DNA from 3 places in the Candidatus Paraluminiphilus aquimaris genome. Region 2 is predicted to be linked to each of the others. Evidence: predicted binding sites of a transcription regulator. Region 2 holds the regulator's gene; each other region holds the start of a gene.
The links. The regulator sigma-54, encoded in region 2, starts transcription at its own class of promoters, with help from an activator protein. The targets are predictions, from matches to a motif close to TGGCACANNNNTTGCNNT.

Region 1: the regulator sigma-54 is predicted to act here: its motif matches at 1,383-1,400, upstream of E0F26_RS00495 (TorF family putative porin).
Region 3: the regulator sigma-54 is predicted to act here: its motif matches at 2,573-2,590, upstream of flgA (flagellar basal body P-ring formation chaperone FlgA).

What each region holds. Positions count from the first base shown of each region.
Region 1 covers NZ_CP036501.1:106,591-114,503, forward strand. The annotation lists gene E0F26_RS00485 (5-oxoprolinase subunit C family protein) at 1-749, shown strand, start outside; gene E0F26_RS00490 (hypothetical protein) at 797-1,174, opposite strand; gene E0F26_RS00495 (TorF family putative porin) at 1,485-2,219, shown strand; gene E0F26_RS00500 (DUF3604 domain-containing protein) at 2,330-4,387, opposite strand; gene E0F26_RS00505 (pyridoxamine 5'-phosphate oxidase family protein) at 4,621-5,175, opposite strand; gene E0F26_RS00510 (serine hydrolase domain-containing protein) at 5,273-6,697, shown strand; gene E0F26_RS00515 (hypothetical protein) at 6,889-7,086, shown strand; gene E0F26_RS00520 (acetyl-CoA C-acyltransferase) at 7,083-7,913, opposite strand, start outside.
Region 2 covers NZ_CP036501.1:2,655,207-2,663,119, reverse strand. The annotation lists gene E0F26_RS12225 (YhdP family phospholipid transporter) at 1-2,094, shown strand, start outside; gene yjgA (ribosome biogenesis factor YjgA) at 2,055-2,585, opposite strand; gene mgtE (magnesium transporter) at 2,602-3,951, opposite strand; gene rapZ (RNase adapter RapZ) at 4,039-4,896, opposite strand; gene hpf (ribosome hibernation-promoting factor, HPF/YfiA family) at 5,015-5,302, opposite strand; gene E0F26_RS12200 (RNA polymerase factor sigma-54) at 5,330-6,757, opposite strand; gene lptB (LPS export ABC transporter ATP-binding protein) at 6,872-7,600, opposite strand; gene lptA (lipopolysaccharide transport periplasmic protein LptA) at 7,593-7,913, opposite strand, start outside.
Region 3 covers NZ_CP036501.1:673,677-681,589, forward strand. The annotation lists gene E0F26_RS03035 (recombination-associated protein RdgC) at 1-726, shown strand, start outside; gene E0F26_RS03040 (DUF1653 domain-containing protein) at 719-940, shown strand; gene flgN (flagellar export chaperone FlgN) at 942-1,433, opposite strand; gene flgM (flagellar biosynthesis anti-sigma factor FlgM) at 1,433-1,744, opposite strand; gene flgA (flagellar basal body P-ring formation chaperone FlgA) at 1,836-2,537, opposite strand; gene flgB (flagellar basal body rod protein FlgB) at 2,797-3,198, shown strand; gene flgC (flagellar basal body rod protein FlgC) at 3,195-3,614, shown strand; gene E0F26_RS03070 (flagellar hook assembly protein FlgD) at 3,625-4,323, shown strand; gene E0F26_RS03075 (flagellar hook protein FlgE) at 4,357-5,565, shown strand; gene E0F26_RS03080 (flagellar basal body rod protein FlgF) at 5,582-6,322, shown strand; gene flgG (flagellar basal-body rod protein FlgG) at 6,349-7,134, shown strand; gene flgH (flagellar basal body L-ring protein FlgH) at 7,157-7,855, shown strand; gene E0F26_RS03095 (flagellar basal body P-ring protein FlgI) at 7,866-7,913, shown strand, end outside.

The DNA of each region.
Region 1 (7,913 bases), 180 kb from region 2:
TGGTGGGCAACACACGTCATACGCCGGTGTTGGAGATCACCTTGAGTGGACCGAGGATTCGCTGTGAAACAGACGGCTCGATTGCCTTAGCCGGCGCTAATTTTGGCCTCCATATAAATGACAAAGAAGTGGATAGTGCTCGTCGAATCGTTGTAAAGGCCGGCGATGAGATCAGCTTCTCCCCCCCCTCTAATGGCTGTCGTGCCTATTTAGCCTTGGAGGGTAATTGGCAAGTCCAACGTTGGCTTGGCAGCGCCAGCGCACTACTCATCGGTAGTTATGAGCTCCTACCCAGCGCCGTGTGGAAATCTGGTGACGCCTTGACGACATTGCCAAGGCGAGTAGATCCATGGCCCTCGACTCACCTCGCACCACAACCTCTCACAAATAAAATAAGAGCATTCAGAGGCCCCGAGTTCCACTGGCTGTCCGAGGGCGCTCAGACGGCACTGTTCAACACCGAACTCATAGTCTGCGAACCATCAAATCGGGTTGGACTGAGAGCGAACACGCCCTTCGGTTTCAGCGACGATTACGAAAATATTGAAATGCAATCATCCGGCGTTATGCCGGGTACGGTGCAGCTGACACCGGGTGGCCAGGCCATCGCATTACTCGCAGACGGACAAACAATTGGAGGCTATCCCCGAATCCTTCAATGCAGCCAGTCATCAATGCGCAGACTGGGACAGCTCCGGGTGGGAGATGCCTTCTTTTTCGAAGTTCTCCCCACACCGTGTTTGACTTAGCACGAGACCGCGTCCACCGCTCAAGCAAGCTGCGAGTTGATACTGTCTCACTGTCCCCCTTTTTTTGCCCGCACGCGCTCATACGGTTTCTTACTTCCTGCGCCGGATAGGGGGCGGAAACTTAAACCGGGGGACGGGTCTTTTAGCGATTCGCCTTGTGCTGAATCTGATGGGTCAGAGTCCGCTTCCTCCCGATCACCGCCAGACTGGTCGCGGTAGGCAGAGGCGGCTTTAAAACACGCGGCCATAGCGGACATGCCGGCTATTTTCTCTACATCCTCTGACCACCAAGACGCAGCACCAATACGCAGCTCGCTTACGGTCTCGTCGATAATCGAGGCACAGTCAATTTCTAGCGCCGATGCCTGAACTGACAACGCTGAAGCAATAAGGGCTATCGATAAATGTGAGAAGCGATTACTCATGGGGCCTCCTTCTGGTGTGTTTTTTTAATTACGGCTCATAGTGTTCGCAGATCACGCTACGGGGGACCACGATTACGGCTGTAAGCGCCCCAAAATCGAACTCATGCGCACCATCTCGGTGCGATGACTCAATTGCATGAGGTAAATATCGCGAATGGATCAACGCAAAATAATAATAAACTCAATAAAAACAACATCTTGAATATTTTGGCCCGCTTGTTGCTCTAGTAGCGATGACCACCTCCAACGCGCTCATCGCATAGACCGAATGGCGCACTGGTCTCTAATTTCGTTATTACTAGGAGTAAACATGAAGACAACCATTTCCCGAACTACCAAGACTGCTGTCATCCTTCCTGCAGCGTTAATGTGCGCTCTCGCATCAAATGCTAACGCAGGCGAGTGGTCTGCGAACGCATCGGTGACCAGCAACTACATTTGGCGTGGCCTCACCCAAACTGAGAACGAGTCGGCTGTTCAAGGCGGCATTGACTACGCAGCAGACAGCGGCTTTTACGTCGGCACTTGGGCGTCTAACGTTAACTATGGCGCGGGTGACGTTTACTCGTACGAGCATGACGTTTACGCAGGCTATGCGTTTAGCACGGGCGACATCAGCTGGGATGTAGGTTACCTCTACTACAACTACGACAGTGAAGCCGAGTTTGATTTTGGCGAAGTGTATGTGGGTATGGGTCTTGGGGACTTCAGCATCCAGTACAACTTATTGGCTAATACAGAAGCGGACGAAGCTGAAGGCCAAGACTTTGGTTTTGGCGAAGCCTATTATCTGTCACTTGATTACGGCTTTGAGTTAACAAACGGCGTTGGTGTTGGCTTGCACATAGGCCATCATGACGGTGACTTCGCCGAAGCGTTTAACGGCAACGCGAGTGGCTACACTGACTACAATGTTACGTTCAGCAAAGATGGGTTTACCTTCATGATTTCTGATACGAACGTGAAAGGTGGCGCAGCCGAAGGTGGATACGATAACGACAGCGTTAAATTTGTTGTGTCCTACGCAGTCGACATCGCGATGTAACTACTGACTTCACACACCTCACTTGAGTGAGGCTGTTGTCTAAAGAAAAAGCGCTCCTTGGAGCGCTTTTTTTTCTGTCAATTCCAGAAGGAAGTACCACCCGCAGGAGATTACCCTTCAGCAGGTATGACATTAATGGGTGAAGACCACGCACGCTCCTGCAGCGTTTTAGCCAAATCGGGACGGGGGGGAACGCCTGCTCGGACCGCATCCCAGGTTGACCAACGGCAGGTCGGGTTTTCGATCACGCGCGCGTAATAAAAGGCCCTCGCTGTTGGATCAAAATTTTGATCTGACCACATCGCAGAGAGCTGTGCAGCACCGGTCTCAGGGTTAATTGAGCAGGTCGAGATGTCGACGCGAGCACCATTGTCAGGACAGCGATTAGTCTCAGGGTTAACCGCAGCGCCACCGGCACACGCTATATCCATCACTTCCTCATGGGTTTCACCTTGGGCATCAATCCAGCCCTTGATGACTTGCAAACGCTGCAGTGGTGCGCTCAAAGGATCGGCGGACGCCATGACAAGGAAATTAGGTGCGCGGGTGTCATCAGCAGATAACATGATGTCTCCCCCCATGGTCACGCCACTTTCATAAGCTCGTTCGATACCATCGGCCGCATCGAGCATGCTCTCGTCGAGGTCAGCACCCGCAAAAAAGCGAACTTTGATGCGAGGGCCAGAGGTCGCAAACACTTCTTTCCGCCTGAAAGCTTCGTACAGCGAATCGCGGGTATTTTCCTCCGCCCATGCAGCCGCGAGACCAGAGGCGCCAAATGTAGGTGTTGCACCGTTTATGTAGACCTCGCCATTAAGCTTTGAATAAGCCGTTCCACCTCTGGGCGACGGATTGGTTATCGCCAGAATACGACTACCCCAATAGAATGTTTGCGCATCTAAGCCTGTGTAGGGAACGGAGCCTCGTTGAACGGCTTCGCTTGAGAGCAAACCTAACTTGGAGACGTAATTGTCCTCCTCCACCGCAGCTGCACCGGAGTGAGTATCACTTGAGCCAATAAAACCAAACTTGTAGGGATTGGTGATGCCTGATTGCTCGAGGCTAAGACCGTTAAGGAGCGCCTCTCTTACATAAGACCCGTTAATCGCGCTCAGCGCGTTGGTTGCAACCCGATAAGGCATGATTTCAAAGCCCGCAAACTCATCCCGGTTCGAGAGCAGTGGGTGTGTCTCCGACGTACCTTTTACCTGTGTGATCTCTACGATAGGCTCATTGCGCATACGCTGTTCTGCATAAGCGTCGTCAAGGGGGTTTCCAGCCCAATCCTCGAGCTTGAACATCTGTCCGTTTGAACCGTTTGAATTATGGGGAATCGACATGCTTTCAATGCCCATCTCACGAAGCTCATCCATCCAGTCCCATAAATCTTCAGGGTTGACGGAGTGAAAACGTGAAAAAGGCTCACGCGGTAGTTTATCGCTGCCCCTAAAAATCACATTTCTGTGTAAGTTGCCCATATCGAGCGTAGACGCCGTGTACTCGTAGGCCACAAAAGTGGTGAAGTTGCCGGGATCATTAAACTCTTCGGCCGCGTCAACGGTGTCTTCCCAAGCCGAGCGAACAACCTTTAGAACCGCGTCCCTATCGATGTCCCCCGAACGAATACCGGCAACCGCACTCGGTAAGAAGCTGGCGAAGGTGCCAAGCCGGCTCACCATACTCAAGAAATCGGTATCATAATTATGCGGGTCGTTCAGACCGTGATAAGACGCTGCAAAATCACTTTGAGAAAACTCCGTCACAGTCTCAGCGGAGGCCTTAACCAAGCCCAAAAACATCGCGTGGTCCGTCACGGCATAAAAGTCCAAGGGCCGCGAGAGCTGCATGTCAAAACCGCCCGGATTCGAGATCGCCTCGCCTTTGGCAAATCGGTAGGCATCGTATGGCGTAGCCTGCGTTCCCATAGCGTAGCCATCGAAAGAGTATTCGGTATGGACGTGAAGATCCCCGTAATAGGGTGACCGTTCACCGGGAGAGACAGCCTCATTAACCACTGTCTTGTTCTCGCTACTTTCCCTTTCTAGCAAAACCGTATCAGGATCAAAAACACTGGCTGACCAGTTTCCATCAGGGTCTTGCTCAATCAGTAGTTTGTCTATCTCAACTGTGCCCTGAATTACCGCCGGGTCAGTGTGCACGTCAGCCATTGCGCTGAACGCCTCACTCGATTGTTCAACTGTCTCATCGGCGCAGGCGGTTAATAGAGCAAAAAAACAAATCGTGGGCGCTAACAACCGCCCCCCAAAACTCGATTGCGGACTCGAAAACATAGATAGCGGACCTTTTACACATCGTTATTATTGGGCCTAGCATAAAACAAAAGTGATCAGACGCCACCTCTAATCAGCCAAGAAAGGTACCCACTTTTTTTGAGCCGCCATCACGGATTCAGTCTTTGCTCTGACCAAACACCCGCTTTAATCAGACTTTTAGTTCGTATTTGCTGCTTCGATAAAATCAGATGATCGACGGAAAAAGGCTGGAAGCCAATGACCGCAAAGGTGTCAGGGGGCGTCTCAGCGAGCGGCGGCGCATCGCCTGATCCTTCAGCCTCCCCGGGTGTCTTCCAGAAAAACTGAGCTCTCGCCGCCTCGGACAACCGCGACCAGACAAGCCCTCTCTGCTCTTGTGGTCCTTTGGATCCCAGAAAGATCTCACTATTGCATCGAAGCCTATACTGCTCGCGTGTATGAGTGAAATACCATCCTATCTCAACCCGCGGACAGCTTTTTAACTCGCTGATCTTCTGACTGCGCGTATCGGTAATGATGAGGAGCGACGACTCCTCAGATCCAGCAAATCCGCGGAAGACCACCATGCGCACACGAGGCGTTCCATCATCTGCGACAGTGGCCAACTGAAAGTAACGGCTGTGCGCATCTCGTTTGTTTTTTGATATCGACTTTTCAAGTCGCTCTTGCCATGCAGGCTTCATGTCGCTGGACCTTTAATCGCTGCGGATAACGTCGAAATTCGAGGATTTAAAAATACCTGATAATCTGCAGAGATTATCAACACATTGGAACATCAAGATGCGAAAGATTGGTCAAAGTCTCGTTGTCATGCTGCTAGGTATCAGTTCTATCGCACATGCGAACTTCGATTACTTTGAGAACAATCGTCAGACGATTCGAAACGGCGTGCAAGCCGTGTTGAGCTGTAACGGTCTTTTCACCTCTAACCGCAGCATCGATCAAGTATTTAAAAGCGAGCTCGCTTATCTGGGTGACCGGGTTGTTGGCAACTCGGATGCAGGAAACTATGCCATTGATACAGCGGCTAAATGGGTAGGTGTTGGTGGTGGCGACGGCCACCGCGTTCATGCTGTGTTTCGCGAGGGTATCGGCTGTGTCGTGGTTCCACCGGACTGGGATTTAGCCGATAACACGTCGCTACCGACAATCGACCTAAGCTACCGGACACCGACAAGCCATTTGCCCTGGCCCATGGGCGATGTAACCGAAAGCAAGGTCCTACCGAGCTACGTCAACGAGACCGCGCTTCAAGCCGCAGAGCGATGGGCCTTTGAGCGCAATACAACAGCACAAAATACCGTAAGCCTGCTGGTCGTCCATAAGGGCGATATCGTCCTTGAGCGCTATGCCGATGGCTTCGATAGAACAACCCGGACACGCACTTGGTCCACCGCTAAAAGCATTGCAGCAACGCTTATTGGCATGAAAGTCGATGCCGGCGAATTGTCGCTCGACGCGCCACTCGGGTTCGACTGGCTGCCCGAGGCCACAGCCGCTGAGACCGACCCAAGAAACAAGATCACTCTGCGCCACGCCTTGCATATGAGCTCAGGACTCTACCCTGTCGACAGTTTTGGAATGGAATACGCTACGGGCTCGGGCCTTGCCTACTGGGCCGGCGCCAGCTCAATCGAGGGCATGCGTAATCGCGGATTAATTCGCGAACCCGGCACCTTTTGGGATTACGAAAACTATGACACCTTACTCGCCGTTTACGCGCTCAAGAAAACCTTTAAGAGCCCTGAAGAGTACCTGACTTACCCCCACAGGGCGTTATTCGATCAACTTGGAATGACTAATACATTGCCGTCGACAGATCGTTTTGGCGATTTCATTTTCTCCTCGCAGGTTTACACCAATGCACGTGATCTCGCGCGCTTTGGCATGCTCTATCTTCAAAATGGTGTCTGGCAAGGTAAGCGCTTACTATCAGATGAGTGGATAGACTTCGTAAGAAAACCTGCGCCTGCCTCATCTATTAGAGGGAATGACTACGGTGGCCATTGGTGGCTAGTGCCCGACGACAGAAAGGGAGAGGTACCGCCTGACGCCTACAGCACGGCCGGCAACCGCGGTCAGTACGTCATTGTTGTGCCCAGTCATGATCTTGTTATTGTCCGTCGTGGTCTCGACTTTGGAAAACAAGGATTTAACCGCTGGGATCTCTTGCGCGAAGTTCTGAAAGCATTTCCCGCTCCCTGACCCGAGAATAAACTCTCGATGACACGTCTTTTCAGAAACCAGGCTTGGCGCTAATGAACCGGGTTCTCTGCGCGCGCGTTCCTCTCTCTAAACGGAAAGTCCAAATAGCGACCAAGTAGATAGCGGCTGGACTAGTCGCGATTTCTGAGGCTCTCACACATTATCGCCACTCAGGTTATTAGGAGTCTCTCATGACCCGCCGAACTTACGAGCGCGACGGTAAAGACATTGAATCGGCAAGTGATGTCGACGAGCTCGTCTCCGATAAACGAGCTGGATGGCGCGCCAGTGCCGCAAAAGCGAGAAGACGACAGCGCCGCTACAAAAAAAGACTGACTAACGAGATCATCCACAACGATTATGCAGAGCCCCTAACAGCGGAGGATTAACTGCAGCGCTTAAGCAACATTGCGCTTCCACTTCCCGCTGCACCACTTGCCGCGACGACGGCAAGCTCGCCCCCCGAACGGTAAAGCTCATCGATAGCGGTACCAATCATAATGACCCCGGTCGCACCCATTGGGTGGCCCAGTGCAATACAACCCCCATTCACGTTGACGCTATCTGGTTCGATGCCTAACTCATGATGCAACTTAACGATTGTTGCGGCGAAAGCCTCGTGGATCTCCAAGACATCAACGTCTTCCGGTGTGAGCTGATTACGCTTAAGTATCTCCGATGTGGCAGCCACGCAGCCACCTACGACCTCTAGCGGCTCCCCGCAACAGGTTACCGAGTCTAAAATCTCTACCTTGGGCCGCACTGACAGGTCGCTCTGTAGTTGCTCATCGCCGACCAGTAAGACACCGGCGCCATCACACATCGAGGGTGAGTTTGCCGCCGTATGCACATGCGAAATACCACCAATGTCATTAAAAGCGGCGCGCTGAACACTATCGGAGCCCTCAGCCCCCAGCTTGGCAAAAGCCGCGGGCATTTCCGCCAAACGCTCGCGCGTCAGACTAGGGCGTATGCATTCATCAAGTGAGACATCACCCGATGATGTTTCCACGGGCACAATCGAGGAAAATCGCGCCTGAGCCTGTGCAGCAAGTGCCCTTTGATGGCTCAAATAAGCTACCTCGTCACAGGCTTCTCGCGTGGCACCTGTCCGAGTTGCAATGAGGTCGGCGCCCGCACCCATCAACAACATCTGATGCATTACCCCAAAATCGTGATCGGCAAAAACGCGAGCCCTGTCTGCCATTAACGGTAC
Region 2 (7,913 bases):
ACCTTTGATCTCGATTCAGCTGATGTCGGTACGCTCGAGGTGCCCTCAGCGCTCGTACAAGTAGGGCGGGTAGGCGGCATTCAATTGCTTACAACACATGCGGACGTTGCAGGCTCAGTGCCCAACGCTATTCGAGAAATAGCATCGATACCCTATGTTCCCGATAGCGTCGGTGATGCATTGCGTCGTCTTGAAACCCAAGGTGCTATGACGGCGCAATTTGAGCTCTCTTTACCGATGAAGGGTGCGCCTCGAATCCCACGCATTACAACGCGCGGGGAGGTCACAGATGCGAGGTTCTCGTACACAGGTCTGCCCCTAACGGTCACTCAGCTCGACGGGGATATCGTCTATCAATACCCCCAGGGGATCTCCGGTGGAACGCTGTCGGGAACGGTTTTCGGTGATGAAATCATCCTCGATCTAAATCCTCAGGCGGTGGATCTGGGCTTGAGCAAAGTCGGCTTCTCATTATCTACGCGCGCCAACTTATCCGTCTCAAATCTTTCCTCCTTGGCGAGCCTCAAGATACCCGATACGTGGCTATCGGGGAGGTCGGAATTCTCGATTGCCATGCAGGCGGGAGACGGCGTACGTCTTCAGGCAGTATCGGAGCTGACAGGTTTTGAGAGTACGTTGCCTGCGCCTTTTGATAAGAAGCGCGAGGCACCTCTCCCATTGCGTGTGGATCTTGATCTGTCTGACGCATCTGACCTTGCCTTTACTTATGGTGACGTACTGACCGGTTACGCAGCGCGCAAGGTCGAAGGCTGGTCTGGAATTGCCCGTATTGGTGGCGGCGCGCTAGACAATGCGTCAGTACGTGCTAAAGCACTTGCGTCAAACACTCTTGAAGTGGGGGGGCGACTTTCCGAACTGGACTTGCTGGCGTGGAGCGATGTGATCACTCAGTTTGAGTTGTCTGGCACCGAGAGTGGCTTCAACGCTCAATGGCAGGCGTTAGAGATTGATCGAGTGCAGTTGGGCGCCGGCGACTTGCTCGGCGTCAAAACAAGCGGACGCTCCAACAGCCGCGGGTTTGACGTGGAGTTGGTGAGCGACTTTGTATCCGGGCGTCTCAACTACGACCCTGCCGATAATCTGCTCAGTACGAAGATTACGGAACTTGATTTGGATCGACTCCCTCAGTTCACAGATCAAACACTTACTCGTCAACGCGACGGGTTAACTATCGGGCCTGACCTGCCGCACCTGTCAGTGGCTGTTGATACGATTTTGCGCGACGGTAAAGACTTGGGGTCGCTCGGTTTTGAGGTGGACGCTGCGCCTGAGTCTATTAGTTTAACCTCCATCAACGGTATCATCGACGGTGTGACGCTCGGTGAGAAAAATCAGGTTGACTGGACTCTGGGAGAGGGCGCCGCAACCTCAGCTTCGATTGATTTCCAGCTTGGCCCTGCCGCGTCGACACTGTCTGTCGTCAATACTGATTCGGTCGTTGATTTTGCTTCAGGGTCGGTGACGGGCAGTCTTTCTTGGGCAGGTTCGCCTTTAGATGTTGCGCTGGGCCGCCTCTATGGTGACGTGAAGCTGGAATTAAATAAGGGCTCTTTTTTGCCCGTCTCTTCCCAGGCAACCGGACCTCTCCGCTTTATCAGTGTTTTTAATCTTGCGGGCTTAGTGCAGCGCGCCAATGTTAATCAGCTCTTCGATCCCGGATTGACCTTTGACAAAGCAAAAGGGGATTTGGCGCTCGATGGTGAGCGCGTGATGATCAATGAGTTTTCCATTAGAAACGGCGGTGGTCGGTTAGATTTGGGTGGTAACTTCGATATTGCCAGCGAGGTGATTGATGCTGAGCTAACCGTTACCTTGCCGCTGGTGGAGAACATCCCTTGGGTGGCGGCGCTCGCAGGCGGATTACCTATTGCAGCGGGTGCTTATCTCGCGAGTCGAGTTTTTGAAGACCAGGTGACGCGACTCTCCAGTGGTGTTTACTCCGTCACGGGGCCTTTGGATACGCCTGAGGTGAAATTTTTGCGCGTGTTTGATGCGCGGCGATCTGCCGAGAAGTTGGGCTCGCTCGAGCGGGATCAGTCTTCTGAGTCTGACTCGGGAAGCGATCGCAAGTAGCGAAATAACTTCCTCGCGGAAGTGGGTGGTAATGCTTTCTTCTGCTCATCGATGGCGCTTCGACTGAGCTGCCTCAGCATTTGGCGGTCAGCGTTCGGCCATATCGCAAGCACCTCCTGCAGCGCGTCATCGCCGCGTGAGATGAGTGCGCTTCGTGCCGCTTCAATCATATGCTCACGGGCTTTTTCTTTGCGACTACCTTCATGAAGCGCGTCGAGGGATTGGGCAATGCGCTCGGAGTCGGCAGAGCGCATGAGCTTGCCAATGTATTGCATTTGTCGTCGCTTGCCACTGTGGTGGTTGATACGTTGCGCGAGTTCGATGGCCTCTAATAGGGGCTCGTTGTCCAAATCGAGCTTTGCGAGTTGCGTGCTGGTCAGACCGACCAACGCCTCACCGAGATTTTGAAGAGCATGCATTTGGCGCTTCCGAGAACTCTTACTCTCGGGTGCCAACGCATCGTCCCCGTCCCATAAATCATCATCGTTCATATTGGTTAACCCTTGCTTAGCCGTAAAAATACGCGGCCAGACCCAAGAATGCCCAGAAGCCAACCACATCGGTTACGGTGGTGAGGATGACACCACCGGCGAGCGCGGGATCAATCTTGAGTCGCTCCAAGAGCAGTGGTAGCGAGGCTCCAGCAATACCCGCGGTGAGTAAATTAACGATAATTGCAAAGGCGATAATGAGGCCTAGAGTGCTGTCATCGAACCAATAGGTGGTGACGAGTGCCATGACAAATGCCCAAATAAGACCATTGAGCGCTGAGACGAGTATTTCTCTGCGAACCAGCCAAATTTCAGTGCGATCATTAATTTGGCCCATCGCCATTGCCCGAATGAGAACTGTAAGACTTTGGGTGCCAGCAATTCCGCCCATGGACGCGACGATAGGCATCAACACAGCCAGGGCCACGACTTTTTCGATGGTTGCTTGGAACAAACTTATGACCGAGGCCGCCAAAATAGCGGTCAATAAATTGACCGCCAGCCAAACAGCGCGCTGAGGTGCCGTTTGGAGGACGGGAGTGAAGGCGTCTCCGTCTCCTAAGCCGGCCATTACAGCCAGACTGTGATCGGCCTGCTCGCGGATCACGTCGACCACGTCATCGATCGTAATACGACCGATTAACTTTCCTTGTGGGTCAACTACCGGTGCCGAAATCCAGTCATTGCGCTCAAATCGACGTGCCACCTCATCGGCTGAGGTCATTGCGTCGAGCGGTTCGCGCTCCGTCTTCATCATCTCGCGAACTGACGCCGACGGATCCGATACAAGCAGTGTGCGAACCGGTAAAAGGCCCACATATTTGTCTTCACGACTCACCACAATAAGGCTGTCCGTGTTTTCCGGTAATCGCGTGTGCCGTCTCAGGTAGCGAAGAACAACATCCATGGTGAGATCGGGTCGGATGGTAAGCGTATCCGTACTCATAAGACCCCCGGCGACATCGTCGGGGTAGCTCAGCGCCGTCTCAAATCGCTCACGATCATCCGTCGTCAATGAGTCTAAAATGAGGTCGGTTTCCGCTTGCGGCAGCTCATGAAGAATGTCCGCAACGTCATCGTCGTCTAGCTGGACAATAATTTCCGCGACGGCTTCCGGTTGCAGATCTGCGAGGAAATGGTTCCTGATGTCATCGGGTAGTTCGTTGAGGACATCGGCTTCTTGCTCATGGTCCAGCAGTGACCATAGCTCATGCCGCGTCGCAGGCGGTGAGGCGCTAATAAGGTAGGCGATATCTCCCGGCGACATATCGGGAAGGTAGGCAGCGACGTCGGGCAGGGCACCCGAGCGCAGGGCATCAGCGACACGCGTCACTGCTGGACTCGCCTGTGCACTGATATCTACCATGTGAGATCCTCCCGACTGCGCGCAAGAGTAACATCGCTTGAGGCTTTCGCAGCGTGTGGTGCGAACAAATACCAGTCCCGGAGTTTGCTAGCTTTTAGGCATATCTCTGTGAGTGACCGAGACACCTTCAAATTGCCGCGAGAGAGCTTCGCCAATTCGCTCTGTCATGTACACCGACCGGTGCTTCCCACCCGTGCAACCAACAGCAATCGTCAGATAAGCGCGCTGGCTTTTTTGGTAAAGCGGAACCCACTTGAGTAGCATGCTAATACAATCATTTGCCACGGTATCCGTTTCCGGATGCGCCTCAATAAATTGCTTTACTTGCAGCGCCTGACCCGTAAACGCTCTGAGCTCGGGCTCCCAATGTGGATTGGCTAGCATGCGCATATCGAGCACAATATCGGCGTTTAACGGCGCGCCTTTTTTGAATCCAAAAGATTCGATGCTGATAGCCATACCCGAGCGGGCTTTCCCAAACCGCTGCTGCATCACTTCGCGTTGGTTGTAGGGTGACATTTCCGAGGTGTCGATAATCAAATCAGCGGCAGAGATTAGCGGCTCTAGAATGATCCGTTCGATAGCGAGGGCATCCGTCAGCGGTAAGCCGTCTTCACTTAGGGGGTGTTTGCGCCGGGTTTCGTTAAAGCGTTTACTCAGAGCTTGCGCGGTCGCGTCGAAAAAGATGAGCTCGAAAGTGTTTTTTTCTCTGAGCCCTTTTAAAAAGTCGCGTAAGTCGTTAACGCCCGCATCCTCTGTGCGAATATCGATACAGATGGCAAGGCCTGTGTAGGCCGACGAGGGCGCTTCCTCGAAGTGTTTTATGAGGGATTCAACGAGCGTGACAGGTAGGTTATCCACACAGTAGAAACCCATGTCCTCCAGCTGATTTAACGCTGAGCTTTTGCCTGATCCGGAGCTGCCACTTACGATAATAATGTGCATGACGAGTTTGCCGTTTTTCCCTCGTTACTCGGTAAACCTTGATAACTCGCTGCTACGGTCCGTCGCCGCAGCGGTCGCTTAAGCGCCAAACTTGCGCGATGACACTCACCTTCTAGTGCTAGTGGGTCCGATGCTTTCTCTTGTGATCGGTTACCTGACGATCTAATTTTTCGATAACAGAGTCTATCGCGGGATACATATCAGAGAGTGTCTGCGAAGCAAAAAAGTCAGCCCCAGCAAGGTGTAAATTAGCTTCAGCTTTATGTTCAGCGCGTTCCACAACAAGAACGAACTCTATATGGTCAATGCTGTCACAGTGCCGCTGTACCCGTCGTAATTTCCTCGAAATATGCTCTCGTAAGCCATCTGTTACGTCGACGTGGTGTCCGCTAATAGTCACTCTCATGATGATTCTCCTGTAATGGTTCAACAATTAGATATAACGCTTCCTTTCGTTTGAGGGGCCTATATTCATTTGTTCTCGGTACTTTGCGACCGTGCGCCGTGCCACCACTACGCCTTCATCAGCGAGAAGTGTGCACAGCTTTGCATCGCTCAATGGCTTCTGCGAGTTCTCTGCGCCAATGATTCGTTTGATCAATGCTTTGATTGCAGTTGACGAGCACTCGCCACCCTCGGTGGTGGCAACATGACTTGAAAAGAAGTATTTCAACTCATAAATACCCCGGGGCGTATGCATGTACTTGCGTGTCGTTGCCCGAGAGACAGTGGACTCATGTAAGTCCACCTCTCCGGCAATGTCCGCCAATATTAAGGGGCGCATTGCTTCTTCCCCGTGATCGAGGAAAGCACGCTGATGCTGCACAATCGAAGAGGCCACTTTTAGCAACGTCTCATTTCGGCTCAATAGGCTCTTGATAAACCATTTTGCTTCTTGAACGTTGTTTCTTGCGTAATCTCGGTCGGAGCTCGTTCCCGCGTTTAGCAATTCCGCGTAGTGATGATTGATTCGTAGTTTTGGCGCTATGTCGGGGTTTAATTCGACTCGCCATTTTCCTTCAACACGCTTAACAAACACGTCGGGAACAATGTATTCAGTTGCAGAGGCTTGAAGCGACGCGCCGGGGGTTGGATTCAATGAGCGTATTAGATTTAGCGCGCCGATAATGTCCTCAGGCGTGGTCCGCATCCTCCGTGCTAAGTGTTTCGGCTCAGCCACAGGAATTTGCTCGATGTGCCGCCTAACCATCATACCGGCAGTATCGCGATGCGGCGTCTCTTCACTCATCTGCCTTAGCTGAATGAGGAGACACTCTTGTAAGTCCGTCGCGAAAACACCGGTTGGCTCAAAGTGTTGAAGACGGTGCAGTACAGCCATTACCTCTTCAAACTCTAGTTCATCGATGTTCAGCCCTTCAAAAATTTGCTCAGCTGTTTGTGTCAGCCTTCCGTCATCATCAACCGCATCGATGAAGGCGAGCGCGATGGCGCGGTCTGTTTCGGAAAAGCGTGTGAGATTGAGTTGCCAAAGTAGGTGCGACTGCAATGTTTCGGGTGACGAGTCACGCTCACCAAAGTTCAGATCCTCGCCGCCGGCGCCCTGCGTGGCCGCAGGTGCGGAAGAGGGCATGACATCTTCCCAGGCCGCGTCTACTTGAAGCTCGGTTGAAGGGAGATCCTCGGAAGTGGTGTCGGAAAAGTCGACTTGCTCTTTAACATCCGTCTCAAGCGGCGCTTCATTGGAACCCTCCTCTTCGTCGAGAAGTGGATTGCTCTCAAGCGTTTCGGTGATGGCTTGCTGAAGATCGAGTGTGCTGAGTTGAAGGAGCTTAATAGCTTGCTGCAGCTGAGGTGTCAGCGTTAGTTGTTGACCGAGCTTTAACTGCAGAGCTTGCTTCATGAATCTCTTTGAGAAGCCATTGGATAGACAGTTTAGCGCTTTCATTTCAACAAAGGCAAACCGCTTGGCCTACCTTTTGCTTACATTGCTATGTTCGTTGTACGCAGCGAGAACTTACAGCCGAAAGTCCTGGCCGAGGTATACTTTACGGACGTTCGCATTGTCGAGAATGCTTTGTGCGTCGCCCTCAGCAATCACACTTCCCTCACTAACTATGTAGGCCCGCTCGCAGATGTCGAGTGTTTCGCGGACGTTGTGGTCTGTGATTAATACCCCGATCCCCCGGTCTCGAAGGTGGGTGATAATTGCTTTTATGTCCGATATGGATATGGGGTCTACACCGGCGAATGGCTCATCTAATAATATGACCTTTGGGTCCGTTGCGAGTGCGCGGGCGATCTCCACTCGACGCCGCTCACCTCCCGACAAACTTTGACCAAGTGATGATCGAAGATGCGTGATGTGAAACTCGTGAAGAAGCTCGTCACAAAGGTTTTGTTGTTCGGTCACCGTTAAGTCATCTCGGGTTTCGATAATGGCCATCAGGTTGTCTTCGACGGAAAGTCGACGGAAAATTGAGGCCTCTTGAGGGAGGTAGCCCAAACCCTGTCTTGCTCTTAGATGAATGGGCAGCGCAGTGACATCTTCACCACAGAGTGTGATGCGCCCCTCATCGGTCGCAACCAAGCCGACCATGAGGTAGAAGCAAGTGGTTTTTCCTGCGCCATTGGGTCCTAGGAGTCCAATAATCTCGCCGGCGTTTACCGACATTGACATACCGTTAACGACACGGCGGCCACGATATGACTTGGCCAGACCCTTTGCAGTGAGAACCTCAGTCACGACCTGGATTCTCCCTAAGCGAGTTCGGTGGGATGGTTACTTTCACGCGTTGAGGCTTTTTTCCACTGGGCGATCCCGCGGCGATGACACGCTGCGAACTAACAATGTACTCTATTGTGCTGCCCTCTATCACCGCACCGTCTTGAAGTATTCGCGCCTCACCAATTAGGCGAATGCGGTCTTTTGTCTCTTGATATTCGATGGCATTGGCTTGCGCGTTGATCGGCGTCTCACGGTCACTCGGGGTTTGCTTCAGCGTTGCAGGCGTGCCCGTGGCGGTAATGATCGACGCGCCTTTGTCATCAAATGAAAA
Region 3 (7,913 bases), 740 kb from region 2:
GATTATTGGCTGGTGCGACTGCAGCGTGAGGAGCGCTTACTGCCTGCGTCGGTCATTCGTAGCGAGGTCAATAACCGTATTCAGGAGATACAGGCGGGTCAGGGCCGACGCGTTCAGCGTAAAGAGCGCTTAGACATTGTCGATGAAGTCACGCAGGACTTTCTTCCTCGCGCCTTTACAAAGTCTCAGTATTTGGAAGGACTCATAAACGATCGCGAAGGTTGGGTTTGGGTGAATACGGCGAGTGCGGCGCGGGCCGAGGACTTTCTATCGCTGTTGCGCGAGGGGCTGGGTAACTTGCAGGTGACGATTCCCGATACGCAAAAATCACCGGTTATTGCGATGAGCCAGTGGGTCTTGAACGGCGGGCTCCCCGACGGCATGAGCTTGGGTGGTGACGCCGATTTGGAGGACCCTCACGAGGAGGGGGGCGTGGTACGCGCGCGGGGCGTTTATCTTGAGTCCGATGAAATCCGCAGCCACATCGAAAGTGGCAAGCAGGTCGTGCGGCTCGCCTTGTCGTGGCAGGACCAAGTTGATTTTGTCCTGGATAAAGACTTAAGCATTCGCCGAATCCGTTTCAGCGATGAGTTAAAAGAAATAAACGATGAGCTCCATGAAGACAAGCTCGCCCAGCGCGATGCGGACTGTCTGCTCATGGGTGAGACGCTAGAGACGCTTCAAAAAGCCATCACTGCTCAGTTCGGTGGGTTAGCGAATGACTAATGCGCCAACGCCGGGTCCCTACAAGCATTATAAGCGTGGCGATGACTACACCGTCATAGACGTTGTTTTTCATTCAGAGACTCAGGAAGCTTTGGTTCTCTACCGTGCTGAATATGGTGAGCGGCAGCTATGGGTGAGGCCACTTGAGATGTTTGTCGAGTCAGTTGTTGTGGATGGTCAACAGGTACCGCGCTTTCGATATGTGGGTGATTGACTTAGGCGCTACCTAAGAGTCGAGACCCCATGGTGTCCTCGGCGGAGCCGCCTTGCCCGTATAACGTAACGTTTGCCGCATCGGGCCTTAAAATGTTGAGCGCAGTGCGAGTTCGCTCACGTAAGCCGGCAACAAGCATGCCGTTTCGTTGATTGGCATTTTTACTTACCGCAGCCTTTTCGCGGAGCGCCTCAATATTTGTAAGCGCGGTGTCTTTAAGACCGTTGAAAAAGCCAGGGTGTGAGTCCACTTGCTGCTTTAGATTATCCCGAAGACCTAGCGACTCGCGCGCATGACGAGCTTGCGCATGCGCCGCAATCGCACGCTGTTTTGCCGCAACGGCCTGTTCAAGCCTCGCTGCATCCGAACCCAGCAGCGCCTCGTGCTCGATATCGAGCGTTTCAACAACCCGAGTAAGCGTTTCTAGCTCGTTGGCAAGTGCTGCCGCAATGGCTTCAGCACTGGATGCGTGACTATCAGCGTTAAACATCATTACAGCAGTTCTTTTTCCATTGTCATAAGTGCGTCAGCGATACGGTCCGCATCTACTTCGTAACTGCCATCAGCAATTTGCTCTCGGATAGCTTCTACGCGCTCTAAATCGACGCCTTCGGCGGCATTTACCTCAGCTTGAAGCTCTGACAGCCTTGCAGCCGTATCAGTGAGTTGCACTGAATCCGCTGGCTTGGTTGCCGCTGACGCTGATGAAGAAGCCGCCGTTTCATCGCTGCGAACGCGCGCTTCCTGTCGTTCAGGGTCAACGCGTAAACTCGCTTTTGCTCCTGATATATCAATAGGGCTCATTGTTCTCTCCACGGCCATGGGCCGTTAAATTTGTTTCCTGCGATGAGTGTAGCGGCACATCTTTCATAAACTTTAGTTTTTTTTTCATTTTCTAGTTCACCAATACACTGCCCGATGCCAAGACTAGGCCCTCGACCCGTTTGCCGGAGCTTAAGTTCTTAACGTAGAGGCGATCACCAACGCCACCACGGCCTAATGACTTGCCCTGCATATGCACTTTCAGGCCCGCAGCTTGTGCGACTAAGTCTACAGTTTGGCCCCGCTCAATGATCTTGGGTGATATGAGGTCGGACGAGCGCACCAGCTGTCCGGAGGCCAAGTCTCGCCTAGCTTCCCGTCCAACGATGTCTTCAGGCTTTGTTATGAAGCCTACGAGGTCTTGCGTCACGCTGCGGTCCGCGAATAAGAGATCTCCTTCGCCAATAACGCTACCTCTTGCAATGGGTGTGTTCAGCGTCGGTATGGTCACGATGGCAGAGACGGTAGCTCGTGCATACACGGTCCAGGGCTCGGGACTTAAGCAACGAATGCCGACACTGGTTTGGCCTAATGTGCGCTTAGCAACCGTGGGTATAACCGATAAGGGTTCGCCGCATTTGGTGAGGCGTAATCGCGTATCGACAGGACGAACCGCCACTTCTACACGCTGATAGCCTTGCGCCAGCGCCCGTGCTTCCGCGACACGCGCTGCGGTCGCTCCGATGCTCGACACAGACTGTGTCTCAGCAAAGACCTGAGCGCCAAGCCCTATCAAGCCACTACCTAGCAGTATGTTTATCAGTATGCGTTGCATTCGCCGCTCCAATCACTGTCGTGAACGATTCCGAGAATGCAAAGAGGATGCCAACTTTCCCAGAGCCGCGTTACATAAAGGCTTCAGGGTGAGGGGTGGGACCCCAAAGTCAAAATTTTCACGTGTTGATCAATTCGCGCGTCAAAACCTTGGCGGCCGCCCAATTTGCATCTTAAGTAACTGATTTTTATGCCAAAAAAAAATTGGCACGCCTTTTGTATGTGGCAACTACGAGAAAACGCGTCAAAAAGAGCGAATTATGTCAGGAACAGGTATCGATAAAGCATTGGGAATCTCCCCGCAGGTGTTGCAGCTGCGCATGCAGCGAATGAATTTGCTGACCACCAATATTGCCAATGCGAACACGCCAGATTACAAAGCGCGCGACATTGATTTTCGTGCCTCACTTGAAGCCGCGCGCGATGCACAAGCGTCGATGCATGCCACGAATAAGCGCCACATTCCGCTTGCGGGTGGCGGTGTACAACCTGACGTTTTGTACCGAACCCCATCGCAAACATCGCCCGATGGCAACACGGTTGACGGGCATCAGGAACACGCCGCATTTATGGATAACGCCTTGCGTTATCAAGCCAGTCTACAGCTGCTGGATAGCCGCATCAAAGGTATCAAAAACGCCATTAAAGGAGAGTCATCATGAGTTTGTTTGATGCTATGGGCATCGCCAGCACAGGTTTGACCGCGCAGTCCGTTCGACTCAATACCATCGCCTCAAATATGGCGAATGCAAACACGGTCGCGTCGAGTGCTGAAGAAGCCTATGTAGCGAAAGCGCCGGTATTTAACGCCGTGTTGGACACAGAGCTCGAGTTTGCTGAAGACGCCATGCTGGGCGTTAAGGTAGAAGATATTGTTGAGGTAGGAGGTCCTGCCCGCCAGGAATTCAATCCTTCTCACCCGTTGGCGGATGAGAACGGTTACATCTATCGACCCGACATCGACGCGACGACCGAAATGGCCAACATGATGCAGGCTTCCAGGTCTTATCAGAACTCAGTTGAAGCCATTAATACCGCTAAGCAATTGGCACTACGAACGCTGACACTCGGTAAGTGAGGAGCTTGATATGTTAAGTACATCACCAATGGATTTATTCGCGCCCGCTAATGCACGGGGTGCTGACCGGTCAGGTTCGACGCGCGTCGAGGACATGGGATCTGAGGACTTCCTCGCGCTCATGATTGCTCAGATGAAGCACCAGGACCCTACCGAGCCCATGGATCAAATGGCGTTCATGAGTCAGATGGCCCAGTTTGGAACGGTCTCTGGTATTCAGGAGCTCAACGGTTCGTTTAATGGCTTGAGCGATTCGATATCGAGCGGCCAAGCAATGCAGGCTTCCAGCCTCGTTGGACGCAGCGTGGCAACGCCTTCGAGTACAGGCGCGCTTGCACCTATTGGGCTCAATTCTGAAGGTTCACCGGTTTACGCATTAAAAGCGTCCGTGGACATGGGTGTTGGAGCCGATGGAGGCCAGTTCTTCGTTCACAATGTCCAGGGCGATGTCGTGTTCACTGGCAATTTACCTGCGGGCACCGGATCGGTTCCTGTTCTTTGGGATGGTGTGGACTCCGACGGGCATCAGCTACCACCTGGTGACTATTACTTATCCGCGGAATTAACCAACGGAACGAGCGTTCGCGAGGGCCGTGTCTACGGACACGAGCAAGTGCTCAGCGTCTCGATTAGCGGCAATAACCAAATCACATTAAACCTCGCGAGCGGGCGCACCATTGATGCGGCCGACGTCCGAGAATTTTTCTAGCGAGTAATTCAGTAGCAAGTAGAGGATCTATAAATGGCTTTTAGTACTTCATTATCAGGTGTTAACGCAGCCCAGCAGACGATGGACGTTGTGAGCAACAACATTGTGAACGCGGGAACCATTGGCTTTAAGAAAGGAGAGACCGAGTTTGCGGAAATTTACGCGTCGTCTCTTCAGGACTCTGGTCAAGGCGCGGGTCAGGGTGTTGCGCTTACTACAATACGGTCAGATTTCAGTCAGGGGGAGTTCTCCTTTACTACAAGCGCACTCGACCTTGCCATCGACGGTAGCGGCATGTTTGTTCTCAGCGACGGTGATGAGGCGCTTTATACCCGAGCTGGCTCATTTCGTATCGACGGAGAAGGCTATGTGGTGAGCACGAGCGGAGCGCGTGTTCAGGGATTCCAGCCAGACCAAAACGGTGTGATCACGCCTGCAATTAACGATCTCCAAATTAGTTTGGATCTGATGCAGCCCCAAGCGACGACCGAAGTAGCGTTCTCGGGCAACCTCGACACGCGGACCGAACCTGCGCTGACGCCCTTCTCTGCAGGCGATACCGACACCTATAACTTTTCGACGTCAACGACCATTTACGACTCTACCGGTACGCCTCATCAGCTCGATATTTATTTCGCTAAGGCGGCCGAACCTGATGGCACATACAATGTTTATGCAACCATTGACGGCGATTTGCAGCCTGAGTCTGCATCGATGACTTTTGATGGTACCGGGTCGTTGACGGCTGACTCTGATCAGCAACTCGAAATCCTAACGTTCGCTGCACTGGGAGCAGATCCACAAACCTTTACGATTGATCTCGCCTCGACCAGCGGATTGGGTGCTGAATCGAGCACGCAAACCTTGTCACAAAATGGCTTCAAGCCAGGTGAGGTTGTGTCATTTGAATTTGACGATACGGGAACCGTTTACGCGCAGTACACCAATGGTGAAATTCGCGCTATGGGGCAAGTGCTCTTGGCTAATTTCATCAACCCGTCAGCCTTATCACCCGCCGGTAATACCAACTACCGGGCGAGCGAGGGTTCGGGTATTGCTGTAGTGGGTAAGCCGTCGACAGGTTCTCGGGGTTACATCCGTCCCTCTGCACTGGAGGTGTCAAACGTGGATATCACCCAGGAGCTCCTCGCTCTGATTGAAGCGCAGCGAAACTTCCAGTCGAGCGCTCAGGCCATTCAGAACGAAGACGAGATGTCTCAGTCCATCCTTAATATTCTTTAAGAGTGAATAGACCGTCATGAACAGTGTTATCCAAATAGCGGCCGAAGCCGCGCGAAAGGTCAGCCAAGCTCAGGCTCTCGTCACCAATAATTTGGCGAATGCGGGAACCACAGCTTTTAAAGCCGATCTCTACGCGGCCCAAGCAACGTATCTCGGCGCTGATAGCCGAGATGCGAGCGCTATTCCAAGCACGCCCGTATCAGCTGTCGACTTTGGTGGCGGCAGTTTGGTAGCAACGGGCCGTGACCTTGACGTTGCCATTAACGGACAGGGTTGGATGCAAGTCATTACGCCGCAAGGAGAGCAGGTACTGAGCCGGCGCGGTGACCTTCGCATCGAGAACAACGGTAATTTAATCGATGCGGCCGGCAACCAAATTATGGGTGAAGGTGGACCGATAAACCTTCCGCCAGCGACCTCAGTCAGCATTGGAATGGACGGAACCATTTCCCTTATTCCACTAGGCGAGGCACCTGTTGCCAGTGCAACCATCGATCGAATTTTATTGGTGAACCCAAATCCTGAAAATTTAGAGAAGGGATTAGACGGTCACATCAGAGCTAATGCCAACGCAAATCTCGAGCCCGATGCAGCGGTAACCGTTGTTGTGGGTTCGCTTGAAACATCAAACGTGAATTCAGTGGCTGCCATGGTGCAGATGATCGAGCTATCTCGCAGCTTCGAAAGCCACGTGAAAGCCATGCAATCAGCCGATGAGCTTGATAATTCCAGCGCTTCAATTATGAGGCTTGAGTAGCCATTACATTGGCTTAGGAGAAAACAATGACCCAGTCACTATGGATTGCTAAAACAGGTCTCGACGCCCAACAGACAAAGATGGCGACGATTTCAAACAACTTAGCCAATGTCAGTACGAATGGTTTTAAGCGAGGTCGCGCTATTTTTGAGGACCTGCTTTACCAAAATGTGCGTCAAGTGGGCGCCCAGTCGTCGCAAGACACCCAGCTTCCCTCGGGCCTTCAAGTGGGTACTGGTACGCGAGTAGTAGCCACAGAGCGGGTTTTCACTCAGGGCAATTTAGTCACGACTGACAACGCGCTCGACATTGCGATTCAGGGTCGAGGATTCTTCGAAGTTCTGCTTCCTGATGGCACTCAGGCCTTTTCACGTGACGGATCGATGCATTTAAACAATCAGGGTCTGCTGGTGACGTCAGCGGGCTATCAACTTCAGCCGCCTATTACGGTTCCTCAGGATGCGCTGAGCGTCACCATTGCGCCCGATGGCACCGTTTCCGTTCAGCAGCCGGGTGCACCACAGGCCACCCAGGTGGGACTCATTCAGTTGACCGACTTTATTAACCCTGCGGGGCTTCAAGCGCGGGGTGAAAACTTGTTTTTAGAGACCGGCGCCAGTGGTGCGCCGTTGCCGTCTAACCCGGGTCTGAATGGCCTTGGCACATTGCAGCAAGGTTTTGTCGAGGGCTCTAACGTCAACGTGGTGGAAGAGATGGTCAACATGATTGAGACACAGCGCGCCTACGAAATGAATTCCAAAGCCATCTCTACAGCAGACCAAATGCTGCAGTACGTATCACAGAACTTATAAACACGAGGTTTAGGAGAGCGACATGAATCTGCCAAAGACTGTTACACCCGTGTTGACACTGTTGCTGTTGAGCGGGTGCGCGGGTATCGAAGGGAAAAGTCACCCGGCGTATGCGCCTATGCAACCAATTGTTTACACGCAGCCCAAAGAGGGCGTGACCCAAGGCAGCCTGTACAGCGAGCAACGTGGTATTTCGCTCTTTTCTGACACTCGCGCACGGGCCGTGGGCGACATTATTAGCATCGTGCTTTCTGAGTCGACACAGGCCTCCAAAAACGCAGGGACAGCCATTGGTCGTGACTCGGGAATCGACGTAGCAAAGCCGACGTTGTTTGGGCGGGAAAATCCGGACTTTGCAGTCGACGGCTACACAGGCTTAACGCTTGAGCAGAGTATTTCGTCAAGCTCTGAGTTTGCCGGTAATGGCTCGAGTAACCAGTCAAACTCACTCACCGGCGCTATTGCCGTTCAGGTGGCCAGAGTCCTCCCCAACGGTAATCTCATTGTTCAAGGTGAGAAGTGGTTGGCGCTTAACAAGGGCGAGGAGTTCATTCAGTTGCGCGGCATTGTCAGGCCGCAAGATATCAGCGCCACGAACACTATCCCTTCGACTTTGGTCGCCGATGCACGCATCTCTTATGGCGGTACGGGCGTGATCAGTCGTGCCAATTCGCCCGGCTGGTTTTCAAAATTCTTCAACAGTCCGTTGAACCCTTTCTAAGGAGATCCTTATGTTGAAGCGATCAATTCTTCGAATGTCAAAACCGATTTTTGCTACG